2 linked regions of the Salipiger sp. CCB-MM3 genome follow. The protein of the gene in region 1 interacts with the protein of each later gene in a pairwise test. Links are inferred from orthologs where the notes say so. Each region holds a gene or a part of one and is shown on either strand. Other genes may lie near its edges.

Region 1 (9,785 bases):
CCAGCGACAGCATAGACCGCCCATTGCGTGGTCACGTCCTGAATGTGGAAATAGCCCTGATCGAAGCCGAAGTCCTCGGCAGCCTTGAGCAGGAAATCCTCATCGTAGGCGTGCAGCGCACCGGCGCTGACGAGATAGTACTCATCCTCGGCCAGACGCACGATGGTGTATTCGGTGCGGGTCGTGCCCTTGACCGACAGCGCGTAGGTCAGGTTGATCCGCCCGACCTTGGGCAGCTTGTTGCAGGTCAGGTGATCGAGGAAGGCGGTGGCGCCGGGGCCCTTGACCACATGCTTGGCAAAGGCGCTGGCGTCGATGATGCCGACACCCTCGCGGATCGCCTTGGCCTCTTCCATGGCGTATTGCCACCAGCCGCCGCGCCGGAAGCTGCGGGCGTCATGGTCGAAATTGTCATCGGCGTCGAGCGGACCATAGTAGTTCGGACGCTCCCAGCCGTTGACGCAGCCGAACTGCGCGCCAAGCGCTTTCTGCCGCTCGTAGGCGGGGGCGGTGCGCAGCGGACGGGCGCGCGGACGCTCTTCGTCGGGGTGGTGCAGGATGTAGACGTGCTCGTAGGCCTCCTCGTTCTTGGCCACGGCGTAGTCGGTCGTCATCCAGTCCTGACCGTACCGCTTGGGATCGAGGCTGCCCATGTCGATCTCGGCCTCGCCCTCGGTCATCAGCTGCGCAAGGTAGTAGCCCGCGCCGCCCGCGGCGGTGATGCCGAACGAGAACCCCTCGGCCAGCCACATGTTGCGCAGGCCGGGTGCCGGGCCGATCAGCGGGTTGCCGTCGGGCGTGTAGCAGATCGGGCCGTTGAAATCGTCCTTCAGGCCCACCGTCTCGGAGGTCGGGATGCGGTGGATCATGCTCATGTACTCTTCCTCGATCCGCTCGAGATCGAGCGGGAAGAGGTCGGCACGGAAGCTGTCGGGCACGCCGTATTTGAAGCAGGCCGGGGCGCCAAGCTCATAGGGGCCGAGGATCCAGCCGCCGCGCTCTTCGCGGACGTACCATTTGGCGTCGGCATCGCGCAGCACCGGGTGCTCGGGGTTGCCCGCCTTGCGGTATTCGACCAGCGCCGGATCGGGCTCGGTGACGATGAACTGGTGCTCGACCGGGATCGCCGGGGTCTTGATGCCCAGCAGCTTGGCGGTGCGCTGCGCGTGGTTGCCGGTGGCGGTGACCACATGCTCGGCCTTGATCACCACGGTCTCGTCGGTGGAGATGAGGTTGCCACCCTTCTCGGCGGTCTTGGTGACGGTCACCTCCCAGTGATCGCCCTTCCACGCGTAGCCGTCGACTTGCCACTTGCGTTCGATCATGACGCCGCGCTGACGCGCGCCCTTGGCCATCGCCATGGTGACGTCGGCGGGGTTAATGTAGCCGTCGGTCGGGTGATAGAGCGCGCCGAGCAGGTCGTCGGTGTTGACCAGCGGCCAGCGCTCCTTGATCTGCGCGGGGGTCATGAACTCATAGGGCACGCCGCAGGTGTCTGCGGTGGTGGCATAAAGCTCGTATTCGTCCATCCGCGCCTGCGTCTGGGCCATGCGCAGGTTGCCGACCACCGAGAAACCGGCGTTCAGCCCGGTCTCTTCCTCGAGCGTCTTGTAGAACTTGATCGAGTAGTCGTGGATATGCGTGGTGGCATAGCTCATGTTAAAATAAGGCAGCAGGCCGGCGGCGTGCCAAGTCGAGCCCGAGGTCAGCTCGTCACGTTCGAGCAGCATCACGTCGGACCAGCCCGCCTTGGCGAGATGGTAGGCAATTGAGGTTCCGACGGCACCGCCGCCAACCACCAGGGCTTTCACGTCTGTCTTCATTTATCCGCATCTCCCGCAGGCATTTGCCGGATCCATAGCGGGCGATGCTGCAGCGCCGAAGGATCGCCCCGACTTTCCATGGTTGGAAAGCGACATGCGAAGCGAAGGGGGCGCTGCCCCCTCGGCGCGGCGCGCCTCACCCCCGGGATATTTTCGCCAAGAGGAAGGGAACTTTCCCGCCATCTCCTTGGTTTGGGGGCTGTTACCGCCTTCGCCGGCAGCCCGGAGCGATGTTTTCAAACCGCCCGATTCCCGGGCAGCGGCCGTGCACACGCGATTTCACGCGCATTTGCGTAAGGGGGGGGCTTTTTTGCTCGCCCGTCCGGCCTTATAAGACCCCGGCCTTCGCTCGCAGGGAGTCGAGGGCCAAAATGCGTATTTCTGGGGCGGGACTACTTAATGTTTGGACTGGACAGACTCATGGGCGCCTTCTCGGCGGACATGGCCATCGACCTCGGCACGGCGAACACGCTGGTCTACGTGAAAGGTCGCGGGATCATTCTGTCCGAGCCGTCGGTTGTGGCCTATCACGTCAAGGACGGCGTCAAGAAGGTGCTGGCCGTTGGCGAGGATGCAAAGCTGATGCTGGGGCGCACCCCCGGCTCGATCGAAGCGATCCGGCCGATGCGCGAAGGCGTCATCGCGGACTTCGACACAGCGGAAGAGATGATCAAGCATTTCATCCGCAAGGTGCACAAGCGCTCGACCTTCTCGAAGCCGAAGATCATCGTCTGCGTGCCGCATGGCGCCACGCCGGTGGAAAAGCGGGCGATCCGCCAGTCGGTGCTGAGCGCCGGCGCGCGCAAGGCCGGGCTGATTGCCGAGCCGATCGCCGCGGCCATCGGTGCGGGCATGCCGATCACCGATCCGACCGGCAATATGGTCGTCGACATCGGCGGCGGCACCACCGAGGTGGCGGTTCTGTCGCTGGGCGACATCGTCTATGCGCGCTCGATCCGCGTCGGCGGCGACCGTATGGACGAGGCCATCGTCAACTATCTGCGCCGTCAGCAGAACCTTCTGGTGGGCGAAGCCACCGCCGAGCGGATCAAGACCTCGATCGGCACCGCGCGCATGCCCGACGACGGGCGTGGCAGCTCGATGCAGATCCGTGGCCGCGACCTGCTGAACGGCGTGCCGAAGGAAACCGAGATCAGCCAGGCCCAAGTGGCCGAGGCGCTGGCCGAGCCGGTGCAGGCGATCTGCGAGGCGGTGATGTCGGCGCTTGAGGCGACCCCGCCGGATCTGGCGGCGGATATCGTCGATCGCGGCGTCATGCTCACCGGCGGCGGCGCGCTGCTGGGCGATCTCGATCTGGCGCTGCGCGAGCAGACCGGTCTTGCCGTCTCCATCGCCGAAGAGAGCCTGAACTGCGTGGCACTCGGCACCGGCAAGGCGCTCGAGTACGAAAAGCAGCTGCAGCACGCGATCGATTACGACAGCTGATCGCTTTGCGGACGGCTGCGACTGCGGCAGAACTGTTGGAGGGCGCGCGGCACGGCTATGCGCCCTCCTCCGCGGCCTGTAGGACACAGGCTCCGAAGGCGGCTCCAAGGCACGCTCCGGCGTGAAGAACATGGCGAAGAACGGCAGCAATGGCGAAGACTATTCCGGCCCGCTGAAGCGCCTGCTTCTGGCGGTGCTGATCCTGTGCCTTGCGGGGCTGTTCATCCTGTGGCGGATCGACAGCCCGCGGGTCGAACGCTTTCGCGCGCAGGTGATCGACACGGTGATGCCGGGCTTCGACTGGGCGATGGCGCCGGTGACCGGCGCAGTGAAGATCCTGCGCGACTTCCAATCCTACCAGCGCATCCACGAGCAAAATCAGGAACTCCGGCGCGAATTGCGCCAGATGACCGCGTGGAAAGAGGCGGCGCTGCAGCTCGAGCAGGAGAACGCCAAGCTGCGCGACCTGAACAATGTGCAGCTTGATCCCCGTCTGACCTATATCACCGGCGTGGTGCTGGCCGACAGCGGCTCGCCGTTCCGGCAGTCGGTGCTGATCAACGTGGGCTCGCGCGATGGCATCGTCGATGGCTGGGCCACGATGGACGGCATCGGGCTTGTCGGGCGCATCTCGGGCGTCGGCAATAACACCGCGCGGGTGATCCTGCTCACCGACGCCACCAGCCGCATCCCGGCGACGATCCAGCCCTCGGGCCAGCGCGCCATGGTGGTGGGCGACAACAGCGCCAACCCGCCGATCGACTTTCTCGAGAACCCCGATCTGGTGAAGCCCGGCGACCGTATCGTCACCTCGGGCGACGGCGAGGTCTTTCCACCGGGCATCCTGATCGGACAGGTGGCGCAGGATCCGGGCGGACGTCTGCGGGTCCGGCTCGCCGCCGACTACGAGCGGCTGGAGTTCCTGCGGGTGCTGCGCGACCATGGCGCACGCCGGGTGAATGCCCCCTCTGGGTTGATCCTGCCCGAGCATCCGCCCGAAAGCCGCGCCCCCGAGGCCGAGACCGATCCCACCGTGCCGCCGCTCAGCGACGTGCAGGAGGACGGGGCGGAGGCCGGAAATGGCTGAAAGCAGCCGCCCGGCCAAGGTCTGGATGATGCGCGCCACCTTTGTCGCACTGGCTTTTGCGCTGATCTTCTACCATCTGCTGCCGCTTGACCTCATGCCCGCGAGCTATGCCGGTCCCGACGTGCTGACCGCCCTGTGCTTTGCCTGGGCGCTGCGCCGGCCTGACTATGTGCCCGCGCTGCTGGTGGCGGCGGTGATGCTGCTGGGCGATCTTCTGTTCCAGCGCCCGCCCGGTCTCTGGGCGCTGCTGGTGCTGATGGCCACGGAGTTTCTCAAGTCCCGCGACCGCCCGCGCCGCGAAACCACCTTCTTGCAAGAGTGGATCGCCGTGGCGGTGGTGCTTGCGGTCATCACGATCCTGTTCCGGCTGGCGCTGGCCCTCTTGATCGTGCCCGAGGGAACGTCTTTCCTAGCGCTCATGCGATACGCCATGACGGTGATCTGCTATCCTTTGATCGTCCTGCTGTCGCAGGGGCTGTTCGGCGTCCGCCGCATGGCGCCGGGCGATTTCGACCACGCGGGGAGGCCGATGTGAAACGCACCCAGAAGGACAGCGCCGACAGCTGGCGCAGGATTTCGCGCCGCGCGCTGCTGCTGGGCGGCGCGCAGCTTGGTTTTGCCGGGATGCTCGGGCTGCGCATGCACCACATGCAGGTCGATCAGGCCGATGAGTTCCGCCTGCTGGCCGAAGAGAACCGGATCAACATCCGCCTGATCCCGCCGAGCCGGGGCCGCATCTTCGACCGCAAAGGCAAGGTCGTCGCCGAGAACACGCCGACCTACCGCATCACCATCGTCCGCGAGGATGCCGGCGACGTCGAGGATGTGATCGCCAAGCTCTCGGCACTGGTCGAACTGGACGAGGACGAGCTTAACCGCGCGCTGGCCGAGATGCGCCGCTCGGCGCCCTTCCTGCCGATCACCATCGCCGACCGCGTGAGCTGGGAAGCAATCAGCCGCGTCGCGGTCAATGCCCCCGCCCTGCCCGGCGTCACGCCCGAAGTCGGCCTTTCGCGTTTCTATCCGCAGCACGGCAACTTCGCCCATGTGGTGGGCTATGTCGGCCCGGTCTCCGAGCGCGATCTTGCCAAATATGAGGACCCCGAGCCGGTGCTGCGCATCCCGCGCTTCCAGATCGGCAAGGTTGGGGTCGAGTCGAAATACGAGGAACAGCTGCGCGGCAAGGCCGGTGCTAAGCGCGTCGAAGTGAACGCCGTGGGCCGCGTCATGCGCGAGCTTGACCGCCGCGAGGGCGACAGCGGCGCAGACATCCAGCTGACCATCGATGCCGATCTGCAGGACTATGTGCAGGCTCGTCTGGGGCATGAATCCGCCTCCTGCGTGGTTATGGACGTGGAAAAGGGCGATCTGCTGGCGATTGCCTCGGCCCCCTCTTACGATCCCAACAAATTCGTGCGCGGCATCTCGGTGGGCGACTATTCGATCCTACGCGAGAACGATCACCGCCCGCTGGCGTCGAAAACCGTGCAGGACGCCTACCCGCCCGGCTCGACCTTCAAGATGGTCACCGCGCTGGCGGCGCTCGAGGCTGGCGTGCTCTCGCCCGACGACACGGTCTGGTGCCCGGGTCACATGGAGGTCGGCTCGCGCCGGTTCCACTGCTGGAAGCGCCGCGGCCACGGCCACCTGAACCTCGAACAGGCGCTGCAGCAAAGCTGCGACGTGTTCTTCTACGACGTGGCTTTGAAGGTTGGCATCGACCGTATCGCCGACGTCGGGCGGCGGCTGGGCCTTGGTGCCTCGCCGGATGTGCCCATGTCGGCGGTCACCTCGGGCATCATGCCCGACAAAGACTGGAAACAGCGTGAGCGCGGCAAGGGCTGGCTGATCGGCGATACGGTCAACGCCTCGATCGGACAGGGCTTCGTGCTGACCTCGCCGCTGCAGCTGGCGATCATGACCGCGCGCATCTCGACCGGGCGCGAGATCCACCCGCGGCTGGTGAAGACAATCGACGGCGTCGAAACCGAAGTTGTCGGCGGGCAGGACCTCGACATCAACCCCAACCACCTGCGCTGGGTACGCAAGGGCATGTCGTCGGTGATGAACACCTCCCGCGGCACCGGCTATCGCTCGCGTTCGGTGGCCGAGGGCTACGAACTCGCGGGCAAGTCCGGCACGGCTCAGGTGCGCAACCGCGTGGTCAGCAACGAAGACGTGCCATGGGTCGAGCGAGATCACGCGCTCTTTGTGGGCTATGGGCCGGTCAACGCGCCGCGCATCGCGGTCTCGGTCGTCGTCGAACACGGCGGCGGCGGCTCCTCGGCGGGGGCCCCCATCCTGCGCGATGTGGCGCTGCAGGCGCTCTATGGCGGCACGCCGCCGCTTGATGCCTACCCTTCGTCCGACCACGAGAAGATCAAGGAACTGCAGGAACGGCTCGATCGCGAGCGCCGGGAACGCGCGGAACAGGTCCGGGGGCGCGCGTGAGCTATCTCGAATATAACGTCAAGACCACGCCCACGGGCTGGCGCAAGGTCCTCTATATCAACTGGCCGCTGGTGATCCTGCTGACCGCCGTGGCCTGCGTCGGCTTTTTGATGCTCTACTCGGTGGCGGGCGGACGGCTCGACACATGGGCCGAGCCGCAGATGAAGCGCTTTGGCCTCGGCCTCGCGGCGATGTTCGTCGTCGCGATGGTGCCGATCTGGCTCTGGCGCAACCTGTCGGTGCTCGCCTACCTCGGCTCGCTGGCGCTGCTCGTGGCGGTGGAACTTTTCGGCACCGTGGGCATGGGCGCGCAGCGCTGGATCGACATCGGCTTCATGCGGCTGCAGCCCTCCGAGCTGATGAAAATCTCGCTGGTGATGGTGCTGGCGGCCTATTACGACTGGCTGCCGCTGAAGAAGACCTCGCGCCCCCTCTGGGTGTTCTTGCCGATCCTGCTGATCCTCGCACCCACCGGGCTGACGCTGATCCAGCCCGACCTCGGCACCGCGCTGCTGCTGATGATCGGCGGCGGTCTGATCATGTTCCTCGCCGGGGTACATTGGGCCTATTTCGCGGTGGTGATCGCCGCGGGCGTGGGCACGATCTACACGGTCTTTGAGTCGCGCGGCACCGATTGGCAGCTGCTCAAGGACTATCAGTTCAAGCGCATCGACACGTTCCTCGATCCCTCGACCGATCCGCTTGGCGCGGGCTATCACATCACGCAGGCCAAGATCGCCATGGGCTCGGGCGGCTGGACCGGGCGCGGCTTCATGCAGGGCACCCAGTCACGGCTAAACTTCCTGCCCGAAAAACACACCGATTTCATCTTCAACACGCTGGCCGAGGAGTTCGGCTTTGTCGGAGGCATGTCGCTGCTGACGCTCTACGTGCTGATCCTGCTGTTCTGCATCTTTGCCGCGCTGCGCAACCGCGACCGCTTCTCCTCGCTGCTGACGCTGGGCATCGGGCTGACCTTCTTCCTCTATTTCGCGGTCAACATGTCGATGGTCATGGGCCTCGCGCCGGTGGTCGGCGTGCCGCTGCCGATGGTCAGCTATGGCGGCTCGGCGATGCTGGTGTTGATGATCGCCTTCGGACTGGTACAGAGTGCCTGTATCCATCGGCCCCGCTGAGAACTATCAAGGACTTCCATGACCACCACCATCCTCTTCGCCGCCCCGGAAGACGCCTGGGACGCCTATCGCGCGCCGCTGACCGAGGCGCTGGACGCCACCGGGATCGACTACCGCCTCGCCCGCGACATTCCCGCCGAAGAGGTCGATTACGTGGTCTACGCGCCCTCCTCGGGCCTGACGGACTTCACGCCCTTTCCACGCCTCAAGGCGGTGCTGAGCCTCTGGGCCGGGGTCGAAAAGATCGTCGGCAATCCCAAGCTCACCGTGCCGCTGGCGCGGATGGTCGATGACGAAGGGCTGACTCAGGGCATGGTGGAATATGTCACCGGACATGTGCTGCGCCACCACCTTGGGATGGACGCGCATATCGTGAACCCGGCGCATGCCTGGGTGAACAAGGCGCCGCCACTGGCGCGCGAGCGTCCCGTCACGGTGCTGGGCCTCGGCATGCTGGGCCGCGCCTGCGCCCGGCAACTGGCGCAGATCGGCTTTCCGGTCACCGGCTGGAGCCGAACCCCGCGCGAGATCGAAGGCCTGCGCTGCCTGTCGGGCTCCGAGGGGCTGAGCGAGGCACTGGCGGGCGCGCAGATCGTCGTCACGCTGCTGCCCTTCACCCCGCAGACCGAGAACACGCTGGGGGCCACAGAGCTTGCGCAGCTGGCGGAGGGGGCCTGCATCGTCAACCCCGGCCGCGGCCAGCTGATCGACGACGAGGCCCTGCTGGCAGCGCTGGACAGCGGCCGTTTGGGCCACGCCACGCTCGACGTGTTCCGGATCGAACCGCTGCCGCAGGACCATCCGTTCTGGGATCACCCCAAGGTCACCGTCACGCCGCATATCGCCGCCGAGACGCGCGCGGACTCGGCCTCGCGGGTCATCGCCGAGAACGTGCGGCGCGGCGTCACAGGCGAGCCCTTGCTGCATCTTGTGGACCGGGACGCGGGATACTGATAAGGCGCGGCGCATCTGAACTGGAGATGCTGCCGCCATGCCCCTGCCCGAGACCTTCGATCGCTCGCTGAAGATCGCCCCGTCCATCCTGTCCGCCGATTTCGCCAACTTCGGCGCCGAGATCCGCGCCGTCGAGGCGCAGGGCGCCGACTGGATCCATGTCGATGTGATGGACGGGCATTTCGTCCCCAACCTCACCTTCGGCCCGCCGCTGGTCAAAGCGATCCGCCCGCATATCTCGACGGTGATGGATGTGCACCTGATGATCGCGCCGGTGGATCCGTACATCGAGGCCTTCGCCGACGCCGGTGCCGACATCATCACCGCCCATCTCGAAGCGGGTGCACACACCCACCGCACGCTTCAGGCGATCCGCGCCACCGGTGCCAAGGCGGGACTCGCGCTCAACCCCGGCACGCCGGTCGAAGCTGCCGCCCCGCTGCTTGATCTGTGTGATCTCGTCTGCCTGATGACCGTGAACCCCGGCTTCGGCGGGCAGAAGTTCATCCACAGCCAAGTGGCACAGGTGCGCAAACTGCGCGAGATGATCGGCGATCGCGAGATCCACATCGAGATCGACGGCGGTGTCGATCCCAGCACAGCGCCGCTGGTTTTCGAAGCTGGCGCCGATGTGCTGGTCGCAGGCTCTGCCGTGTTCCGCGGCGGCTCAGTCGAGAACCCCGCGCCCTACGGCGAAAACATCCGCGCCATCCGCGCCAGCGTCGGCGCCTGAGCCGTCTTCTCGAACCTCCCGCTGGCGGCGCGCTCCGGCCTGCCTCCGGCGGCGATATTTACTCCAAAAGGAAGCCCGAGATTCGCTCCTTCCTCTTGGCAGAAGTATCCCGGGGGGAGGCGCGCAGCGCCTTGGGGGCAGAGCCCCTCTCCTCT
Region 2 (9,942 bases), 1.6 Mb from region 1 along the record:
GCACCCTGCCCCGGTTCACTGACGCGGCCGCTGCCGCCTCACGGCGACAGCCGGTTCCGCCGCACGGGCCCCACAACAAAGACACGGAATTCATGACGCACACAGCCCGCATCCATGACCGGTGCCGGACGCGCGCGCTGCATTCGCAGCAAGGACGCGCCCGCCGCCTCGCCCGCGAGGTCCGCACATGCTGACCTATGCGATCCGACGCCTCGTCCTTTCGGTCCCGACGCTGCTGTTCATCAGCTTCGTGATCTTCATGCTGCTGCAGCTTGCGCCGGGCGATCCCATGGCGCAGGTGCCGCTGACGGTGCCGCCCGAGGTGAAGCAGAAGATGCGCGAGGCGCTTGGCGTCGGCGAGCCGGCGCTGGTGCAATACTGGAAATGGCTGGTGCAGGTGTTCTGGACCGAGCCGAAAATCTTTATCGACTGGCTGACCCGCGACACTTGGCTGCTTGGATGGCTGCCCGACACGCATCTCTATCAGGGTGAGCTGCGGGTGATCTCCTGGCAGACCCGCTCGCCGGTGATGGACATCGTGCTGCAGCGTATCCCGCAGACGCTCTGGGTCGTTGGCCTGAGCTATGTCGTGGGCGTGCTGATCGCCCTGCCGATCGGCATCTACTCGGCCTACCGGCAGTATTCGGTCTTTGACCAAGCCGGGACGTTCATCACCATGGTCGGCTTCTCGATCCCGCCGTTCTTCACCGGGCCGCTGCTGATCGTGATCTTTTCGGTCTACCTTGGCTGGTTCCCGTCGATCTACGACACCACCCACGTGGTGAATGACTGGGAAAGCTTCAAGTTCCAGCTTCTGCAGATGATCATGCCGGTGATGGTGCTGGCGCTGCAGACCACCGCGCAGCTGTCGCGCTACATGCGCGCCTCGATGCTCGACAATCTCAATCAGGACTATGTGCGCACCGCCCGCGCCAAGGGCCTGTCCGAGGCCGTGGTGGTGATGATCCACGTGCTGCGCAACTCGATGATCCCGGTGATCACCGTGATCGCGCTTGGCGTCCCGGCGATCTTCGGCGGCGCGATCATCACCGAGAACGTCTTCAAGGTGAACGGCATCGGCCAGCTTCTGATCACCGCGCTCTTCGCCAATGACCTGCCGATGGTGATGACGCTGACCTTCATCTTTGCCGTGCTGATCGTGGCCTTCAACCTGATCGCCGACATCCTCTATGGCCTTCTCGACCCGAGGATCCGCTATGACTGAGCCCGTTCCCGCATCCCCCGCCCCGATCGAGGCCCTGCGCGACAAGGGTCCGGACAAGCCGCCGCGTTCGAAGTGGAAGGACGTCTGGAGCCAGTTCCGCAAGCACAAGGGCGCGATGATCGGGGGGTTCTTCCTGATCTTCATCACCTTGGGTGTACTGATCGGCCCCTATCTGTGGACGCTCGATCCGCAGGCGCTGGACATCCGCGCCAAGGACATGCGCCCGGTCTACACCGCACTCTGGGACAGCACCGCCAAGACCAGCTGGGCGCATCCGCTGGGCAGCGACCAGCTGGGCCGTGACAACCTCTCGCAGCTGATCGCGGGCGGGCGCGCCTCGATGGCCGTGGGCTGGGCGGCGATGATCCTGTCGCTGGTGATCGGCGCGGGCGTCGGCGTGCTGGCGGGCTATTTCCGCAAGCTCGACGGCCCGCTGATGCGCCTGACGGACCTGTTCCTGTCGCTGCCGATCCTGCCACTGCTGCTGGTGGCCGTGACGCTGTTCCGCCAGCCGTTGCGCGCCAACTTCGGCCCCGAGGGTGGCATGTTCATCCTCATCGTCACCGTTGTCGGCATCACCTCGTGGATGCCCACGGCACGCATCGTGCGCGGCGACGTGCTGGCGCTGAAAGAGCGCGAGTTCGTGCTCGCGGCGCGCTCGATCGGCACCAAGCCGTTCCAGATCATCAAGCGCCACCTGCTGCCGAACGTGCTCTCGCCGATCATGGTCTCGGCGACGCTGGGCCTCGCCACGGCGATCATCACCGAGAGCGCCCTGTCGTTCCTCGGCGTGGGCTTTCCGTCGGACTTCCCGACCTGGGGCAAGATGCTGGCTGACGCGGTGGCGCGGATGGAAGACTTCCCCGAGCGGGTGATCCTGCCCGGCATCGCCATCTCGCTGACCGTGCTGGGGGTGAACTACCTCGGCGACGGCCTACGCGACGCGCTCGACCCACGCATCCGCGGCCGCTGAGCGGCGCGCCAGCAGGGTCCGCTATCGGGGCGGGAGGCACGAGCCTCCCGCCCCTTTTTCGTGCGCGTCCTGCCCTCTCCCGGCGCTGCATAGTCGGCACTGCAGAAGATGCGTATTTGGAAAAAGAAGAAGACCCTGTCTCCTAAAGCCGCGCCTGGTCCCTTCTTCTCTTTGAAAATACGCCGGGGTGAATTGGCCGCAGGCCAAGAGGGGCAGCGCCCCTCCACGCCCCGCCATCGGCAGAGCCTTCGGAAAAAAGGCGGAGGGTTTCCCCTCCGCCTTATCGATCCCGTTAAACCGTAGCGCCGTTCAGTAGAGGCCGCCGGAGCTGAGCGTGCCGAAGGAGGCCTTCGGGCCCACCGTCGCCTTGCGCCCGGTGGAGGTGGTGACCTCGCGCGGGCGGGTCGAGCCGTCGGGCTGGATCATGTCGAAATTGCCCGACATCGCCCAGCCGCCGTCGAGCTGGATGCCAAAGAGCGGCTCTTCGCCCGAGCGGAAACATTCGGCCACCACGTTCGGCCCCGAAGCATCCGGCCCCAGACGCGCGCCGGTGAAACGGTCCATGTTGAGGAAGTTACAGGCGGGCGGCACTTTGAACTGGCCGCCGCCGTATTTCTCGACCGCCTTGAGCATGAAACGGTTGAACACCGGCCCGCACATGCCGCCGCCCGAGGCGCCCCGACCCAGCGGGCGCGGCGTGTCATAGCCGATGTAACAGCCCGCCACGATGTTCGAGGTGAAGCCGAGCATCCACACGTCCTTGGCATCGTTGGTGGTGCCGGTCTTGCCCGCGGTGGGCACCGGCAGGTTCACCGTGCGCGAGGCGGTGCCGCGCTGCACCACACCCTGCATCATCGAGGTGAGCTGATATGCGGTGACCGCATCCATGATCCGGTCGCGGTTGTTGCGGATGTCCGGGCCACGGCCCGGCGGCAGGTTCGGATCGGCGCAATCGAGGCAGCTGCGCTCGTTGCCTTTTTGATACTCATGGTTGTAGACCGTCCGGCCATAACGGTCCTGCACCCGGTCAACCAGCGTCGGCTCGACCCGCTCGCCGCCGTTGGCGAACATCGCATAGGCCGAGATCATCTTGTAGAGCGTGGTCTCATCCGCCCCGAGCGCGTTGGCCAGCACCCGGCCCATGTGGTCATAGACCCCGAACTTCTCGGCGTAGCGCCCCACTGTGTCCATGCCGATCTCTTGTGCGAGACGGATGGTCATCAGGTTCCGCGACTGCTCGATGCCGGTGCGCAGCGGCGTCGGGCCGTAGTAGGTGTTCGACGCATTCTTCGGCCGCCAGACGCCCTGCGGCGTGTCGATCTCGATCGGGGCGTCGATGATCACCGTGGAGGGCGAGAACCCCGAGTCCAGCGCCGCGGCGTAGACGAAGGGCTTGAAGCTGGAACCGGGCTGGCGCAGCGCCTGCGTGGCGCGGTTGAACACCGAGTTCTGGTAGCTGAAGCCACCCTGCATGGCGATCACCCGGCCAGTGTTCACGTCCATCGCCATGAAGGCGCCCTGCACGCGCGGCACCTGCCGCAGCGTCCAGCGGATGAACGAGCCATCCTGATCGGTGACCATGGCGCGCACATGTACCACGTCGCCGCGCTTGAAATTGTCGGCAAAGCTGCCGCGGATCCAAGAGATGTCTTCGCGCGGCACCACCGAGGGGCGCTCCGCCGTGTCCGGTGTGTCCTCGATGCCAAGGCGCATCTGGCTGTCGCCCACCTCCAGCACCACCGCCGGCAGCCACTGGCTTTCGAGGTCGATGTCGCGCGCAATCGGCACCGACGCCAGCGCCGCGCGCCAGTCCTCTTCCGAGCCGAGGCTCTCTTCGGGGATGGTCTTGCCGGAGCCGCGCCAGCGGCCCAAGCTGCGGTCATAATCCTCGAGTGCGATGCGCAGCGACTGCGCCGCCTCCACCTGCATCTCGGGGTCGAGCGTCGCGCGCACCGACAGGCCGCCCGAGAAGAACTCGCCCTCGCCGAACTCGGTGGTCAGCTGGCGGCGGATCTCGTCGGTGAAATAATCACGCGGCGGCAGCGACTTCTGATAGGGCTCGAAATCGCCGTTCTGCACCGAGCGCAGCGGCTGGCTGACCTCGGTCTCATAGGTGGCCGTGTCGATATAGCCGTTCTCGCGCATCTCGCGCAGCACGTAGTTGCGGCGGTCGAGCAGGCGCTGCTTGTTGCGCACCGGGTGAAAGTCCGACGGCGCTTTCGGCATCGAGGCGAGCATCGCCGCCTCATGCGGGGCAAGCTCGGAAAGGCTCTTGTTGAAATAGGTCTGCGCCGCAGCGGTCACGCCATAGGAGTTTTGACCGAGGAAAATCTCGTTGAGATAAAGCTCGAGGATCTTGTCCTTGCTCAGCGTCTCTTCGAGGCGCGAGGCTAGGATGATCTCCTTGATCTTGCGCTCGATCTTGCGGTCGCCAGAGAGCAGGAAGTTCTTCATCACCTGCTGGGTGATGGTCGACGCGCCGCGGACATCGCGGCCACGAGTGCGCACCGCGTCGAAGGCGGCGGCGGCGATGCCGCGCACGTCATAGCCGTGGTGCTCGTAGAAGTTCTTATCCTCGGCGGAGATGAAAGCTTCCTTGACGAGATCGGGGATCTGGTCGGCCGGGGTGAAGAGGCGCCGCTCCTGCGCAAACTCGTCAATGATCTGACCTTCTTGCGAGTAGATGCGCGAGATCGTCGGCGGCGTGTATTGCGCAAGGCTTTCATGGCTTGGCAGGTCGCGGCCATAGATCCAGAAGACCGCGCCGATAGACAGCGCGACCGCCATAACTCCCAGAGTAATGACGCTGAAGATGGCCCCGAAGAACGAGAGAATGAACCTGGTCACAAGCAATGCCCCTTTGGATTGCAGCCCCATTATACAACGCGCGGGCTCAGGTCAAAACACAAGGCTGCCAGAGGGCAGCCCGGAACGGCGGTCTCATGCCGGAGCGCGCCGTTCACGCGCCCAGTCGCATCGCCTCATGCCGTCCTAATACCGCCGCCTATTGCCGCCGCAGGCGCGCCAAGGCTTCGTCTTCGATCGCCCATGCGTCGATCCCGTCGCGGATCCCCGCCGCCATGCCCGCGCGCCATGCCGGATCCTGCAGATGATTTAGGTCTTCGGCGGTCGACAGGAACCCCACTTCGATCAGCACCGAGGGGATATCGGCGGCCTTGAGCACCGAGAAGCCCGCCTGCCGCAGCGGGCGTTTGTGCACCTGCCCCACCGCGTTGCGGATGCCCGACACCAGTTGCCGTGCCAGCGCCTTGCCGCGGGGCGCATTGTCGAGCCGCGCCAGATCCATCAGCACATTGGCGACCCGGTCGTCGGAACCCGAAAGGTCGAGCCCGGCAAGAATGTCGTCGCGGTCGTGGCGCTCGGCCAGCGCGGCGGAGGCGGCATCCGAGGCATCCTCGGCCAGCGTGTAGACCGTGGCGCCATGGGCGATGCCCTGCTCGATGGCGTCGGCATGCAGCGAGATGAAGAGATCGGCGCGTGCGTCATGCGCCAGCGCCACCCGCCCTTCGAGCGAAACAAAGACATCCGCATCGCGGGTCATCAGCACCTCATAGCCCGCCCGGCGCAGCACGTCGCGCAGATCGCGCGCGAAGGTCAGCATGAGGTTGGCCTCGGCGTGCCCGTCGCGCTGCGCGCCCGGATCAATGCCGCCGTGCCCCGGATCGAGGACGATGCGCAGCGGCGCGCCCGGGTTGCGCAGCGGCGCGGCCTTGGCCTTGGCTGGCGGCAGGTCCCAGCGCGGATCGCGCGGCACGCCGGAGTGCGCGGCCATCTCGGCGGCGCTCGCCCTGGCCAGCGTCAGGCGCAGCGTCGCGGCCCCGGTCTCTTCCGAGACCTTCATCCCTGCCTTGTCGATGATCATCGGCTGCGACAGCTCGGCCACCAGCCGCGACCAGCCCGAGCGGAACGGCCCCATGCGCAGCGCGCTTACCGCCTCGGCGCGGTCCATCGCCGCCGCATCCGCGCCGGTCCAGTCGACCTCGCGGAAATCCAGCACCAGCCGCGCCGGATCGGTCAGCGTGAAGGCCCGCCACGGCACGCCCTGACTCAGATCGAGGGTCAGTTCGGCACCGCTGCGGCCATGATCCTCGGCGCCGCCGTCCAGCAGACGCGCCTGCCCGCCAAGCCCGGCGCTCTGCGCCTGCGCGCCGTTTTGGCCGGGCGTGGTGCCAAGCATGGCGCAGAACACGCCCGCCGCGATGATCCGGAAAATACTGCTCATCCGCCTGTCTGTCTTTTTGTGGTTGGGCTAGAGCCTAGCAGTCCCGGCCCGGATTCGCACCAGCTTCGCGGCGGGTGCGATGATCACATTGCGGCGCGGCGGGGCTGGTGCGGCTCAGCCTCGGCTTGCCATGAAGGTCTTGAGCCGCGCCAGCCCCTCTTCGATCTCTGCCGTGCCGCGCGCATAGGAAAAGCGCAGCGTCCCCGCCCCGCGCGCCGGATCGAAATCGAGGCCCGGCGTTACCGCGACACCGACCTTCTCGAGGATCTCGGCAGCAAAGGCGCGGCTGTCGCTCGTCAGATGGCTGACGTCGGCATAGACGTAGAAGGCGCCATCGGGCGGCGCGATCCGATCAAAGCCCGCCTTGGGCAGCCCCTCCATCATCAGCGCGCGGTTCTTGGCGTAGACCGCAAGGTTGGCCTGCAGTTCCTCGGTCGCGTCCATCGCGGCAAGTGCGGCGACCTGCGAGGCGTTGGGCGCGCAGATGAAAAGATTCTGCGCCAGCCGCTCGAACTGACGCACCTGCGCCTCGGGGACCACCAGCCAGCCGACCCGCCAGCCGGTCATCGAGAAATACTTCGAGAAGGAGTTGATCACGCAGACATCGTCGGAGACCTGCAGCGCCGTCACCGGCTTCTTGTCGTAGTCGATGCCGTGGTAAATCTCGTCCGACAGGAACGACGCGCCGCGCGCCTGCACCGCCTCGACCAACTCCGCCAGTTCGGGCTTGCCCAGCATGGTGCCCGTGGGGTTGCTGGGCGAGGCGACCATGGCGCCCTCATAGCCCACCCCGGCTAGGTCCTGCGGGGTCAGCTGATAGCGGTTCTCGGCGGAGGTCTGCACTTCGACCGGGCGCAGGTCCAGCGCCTTGAGGATCTGCCGGTAGGATGGATAGCCCGGCGCCCCCAGTGCCACCCGGTCGCCCGCGTCGAAGAGCGCCGAGAAGGCAAGGATGAAGCCCCCCGAAGAGCCCGGCGTGACCACCACCCGCTCGGGGTTCAGATCGACGTCATACCATTCGCCGTAAAGCCGCGCGATGCGCGCCCGCAGTTCGGGAATGCCAAGCGCCACGGTGTAGCCGAGGGCATCGCTCTCCATCGCGTCGGCCAGCGCCTTGCGGGCCGCCTCGGGCGCGGGCGAGCTGGGCTGGCCCACTTCCATATGGATGATGTGGCGGCCTGCCGCCTCGGCGGCGCGGGCCTGCTCCATCACATCCATCACGATGAAGGGATCAACTGCCCCGCGGCTTGAGTTTCGCATGTCTCTCTCCCATGGTGACCCGGCACGACGCCTCCGGGCGGAGTACGAAGCTTCAAAGGGAGGGTCAATGCCGCGCGCCACGCTGCGCTTGGTTGCAACGCTCTGCGCCCTGGCCCTGCTGCTGGTGGCGCCCTCTGCGCGTTCCGCCACGCTTTTGCGCGACGCCGACATCGAACACGCACTGACCCAGCTGAGCGCTCCGGTGCTGCGCGCCGCCGGGCTGAGCCCGGGACAGGTGCAGGTGATGGTCGTGCAGGACGACCGGCTGAACGCTTTCGTCGCCGACCCCAGCCATATCTTCGTGAATTCCGGCCTGCTGATGAAACTGCCAAGCGCCAAGGCGCTGCAGGCGGTGCTGGCGCATGAGGCCGCGCATATCACCGGTGGGCACATCACCCGGCGGCTCGGCAATATACGGGCGGCGCGCAACGCCGCCGGTCTGGGCATGGTGCTGGCGGTCGCCGCAGGTGCCGCCTCGGGCAGTGCCGACGCCGCGGCCGGGCTGCTGATCGGCGCGCAAAGCTCGGCGCTGCGCAGTTTCCTCGGCCATACCCGCGCCGAGGAAAGCTCGGCCGATATCGCCTCGGTGCGCACGCTGGTCACCGCCGGGATCGACCCGCGCGGCGCGCTGCAGGCGCAGGAGCTGTTCCTCGGGCAAGAGGCGCTGAACGTCGGGCGGCAGGATCCCTATATGCAAAGCCATCCGCTGACCCGCGACCGTTTCCGCAGCCTCGAGGCGCTGGTTGCGGGCGCTAAGATGGCCGAAGCCGATGATCCCGCCGCGCAATATTGGTTCCTGCGGGCGCGCGGCAAGCTCACCGCCTTCCTGCGCGCGCCGGGCTGGACGCTGGACCGGCTGGACCGCAGCGGCAGCCAAGACATCGCGCTGATGCGCGAGGCGGTCGCCCGCCACCGCCAGTCCGATCTCGGCGGCGCCTTGCGGGCGATCGACGGCGCCATCGCGCTGCGCCCCAATGATCCCTTCTATCGCGACCTGAAGGGCCAGATCCTGCTGGAATCGCGCCGCCCCGAAGAGGCCGCCCGCGTCGGCGAGCAGGCCCGGCGCTTGGCCCCGCGCAACGCGCAGGTCCTTGGCGGGTTGGGCCGGGCGCAGCTGGCGCAGCTGGCGTCAAACCAATACGCCCCGGCGCTGCAGACATTGGAAGCGGCGCGCGGTCGCGACTGGGCCGATCCGCGCATCCTGCGCGACATCTCGGTGGCCTACGCCCGCGCCGGCAACACCGGCATGGCCTCGGAGGCCACGGCGCAGCGCTACGCGCTGCAGAACCGGATGGAAGACGCCGCCATTCACGCAAAACGTGCATTGGATTTACTGCCACGCGGCTCGGCCCCGTGGCGCCGGGCGCAGGATGTGCTAGACGCATCCGAGCGCGCCGCAAGGAAACGCTGACACCGCCCCCTGCGGGCGCAATTGACCGACGGAGACAAGATGCAATCCCTTTCGACCCGACGCACCGCCTTTCGCCGCGCCGCCGCCTCGCTGGCCGTGGCCACCGGGCTCATGGCGCAGCCCGTGGCGGCCCAGAGCTTTGATCTCGAGAACCTCAGCCCCGAGCAGCGCGAGGCCTTCCGCGCCGAGGTGCGGGAGTATCTGCTCGACAACCCCGAAGTGATCATGGAGGCGGTGAGCGCGCTCGAAGCCAAGCAGCAGCAGCAACAGGCCGCCGCCGACGAAGACCTCGTCGCCGCCAACGCTGGCGCGCTCTTCGATGACGGCTACAGCTGGGTGGGCGGCAACCCCGACGGCGACGTGACCATCGTGGAGTTTTCCGACTACCGCTGCGGCTATTGCCGCAAGGCCTTCCCCGAGGTCGAGCAGCTGGTGGAAAGCGATGGCAACATCCGCATCGTCATCAAGGAATTCCCGATCCTCGGGCAGGACAGCGTGACCTCGTCGCGCTTTGCGCTGGCCACCATGCTGGTCGAGGGGCCGGACGCCTACAAGCAAATGCATGACGCGCTGATCTCGCTCAAGCAGGAGCCGAGTGAGCCGGTGCTGTCGAAACTGGCGGACACGCTTGGGCTGGATGGTGAGGCCATTCTTGCCAAGATGAGCGATCCTGAGGTGGACCGCCGCATCAAGGAAACCCACGAGTTGGCGCAGCGCCTGCAGATCAGCGGCACGCCGACCTTCGTGTTTGGCGACCAGATGCTGCGCGGCTATGTGCCGATCGACGGGATGCGCCAGATCGTCGATCAGATCCGCAGCGAGGGCTGAGC

The links.
Region 2: the proteins of mrdA (region 1) and AYJ57_RS12065 interact in binary tests that used the Escherichia coli proteins (3 or more experiments, as listed by UniProt). The link is inferred for Salipiger sp. CCB-MM3 from one-to-one orthologs.

Annotation. Positions count from the first base shown.
Region 1 is NZ_CP014595.1:894,189-903,973, forward strand. The notes cover bases 4,348-7,347. They hold mrdA (penicillin-binding protein 2), read left to right. Parts: upstream 4,348-4,887; coding sequence 4,888-6,807; downstream 6,808-7,347. Other genes in these bases: mreC (rod shape-determining protein MreC), read left to right, coding at 4,348-4,356; AYJ57_RS04375 (rod shape-determining protein MreD), read left to right, coding at 4,349-4,891; rodA (rod shape-determining protein RodA), read left to right, coding at 6,804-7,347. In the rest of the region: AYJ57_RS04360 (GcvT family protein), read right to left, coding at 1-1,823; AYJ57_RS04365 (rod shape-determining protein), read left to right, coding at 2,223-3,269; more of mreC, read left to right, coding at 3,400-4,347; more of rodA, read left to right, coding at 7,348-7,943; AYJ57_RS04390 (2-hydroxyacid dehydrogenase), read left to right, coding at 7,962-8,897; rpe (ribulose-phosphate 3-epimerase), read left to right, coding at 8,935-9,630. UniProt on the Escherichia coli protein: Catalyzes cross-linking of the peptidoglycan cell wall. Responsible for the determination of the rod shape of the cell. Is probably required for lateral peptidoglycan synthesis and maintenance of the correct diameter during lateral and centripetal growth.
Region 2 is NZ_CP014595.1:2,497,028-2,506,969, reverse strand. The notes cover bases 2,277-5,433. They hold AYJ57_RS12065 (penicillin-binding protein 1A), read right to left. Parts: upstream 5,046-5,433; coding sequence 2,508-5,045; downstream 2,277-2,507. Other genes in these bases: AYJ57_RS12060 (N-acetylmuramoyl-L-alanine amidase), read right to left, coding at 5,203-5,433. Outside these bases: AYJ57_RS12075 (ABC transporter permease), read left to right, coding at 188-1,225; AYJ57_RS12070 (ABC transporter permease), read left to right, coding at 1,218-2,198; more of AYJ57_RS12060, read right to left, coding at 5,434-6,441; AYJ57_RS12055 (pyridoxal phosphate-dependent aminotransferase), read right to left, coding at 6,556-7,701; AYJ57_RS12050 (M48 family metalloprotease), read left to right, coding at 7,769-9,112; AYJ57_RS12045 (DsbA family protein), read left to right, coding at 9,152-9,940. UniProt on the Escherichia coli protein: Cell wall formation. Synthesis of cross-linked peptidoglycan from the lipid intermediates.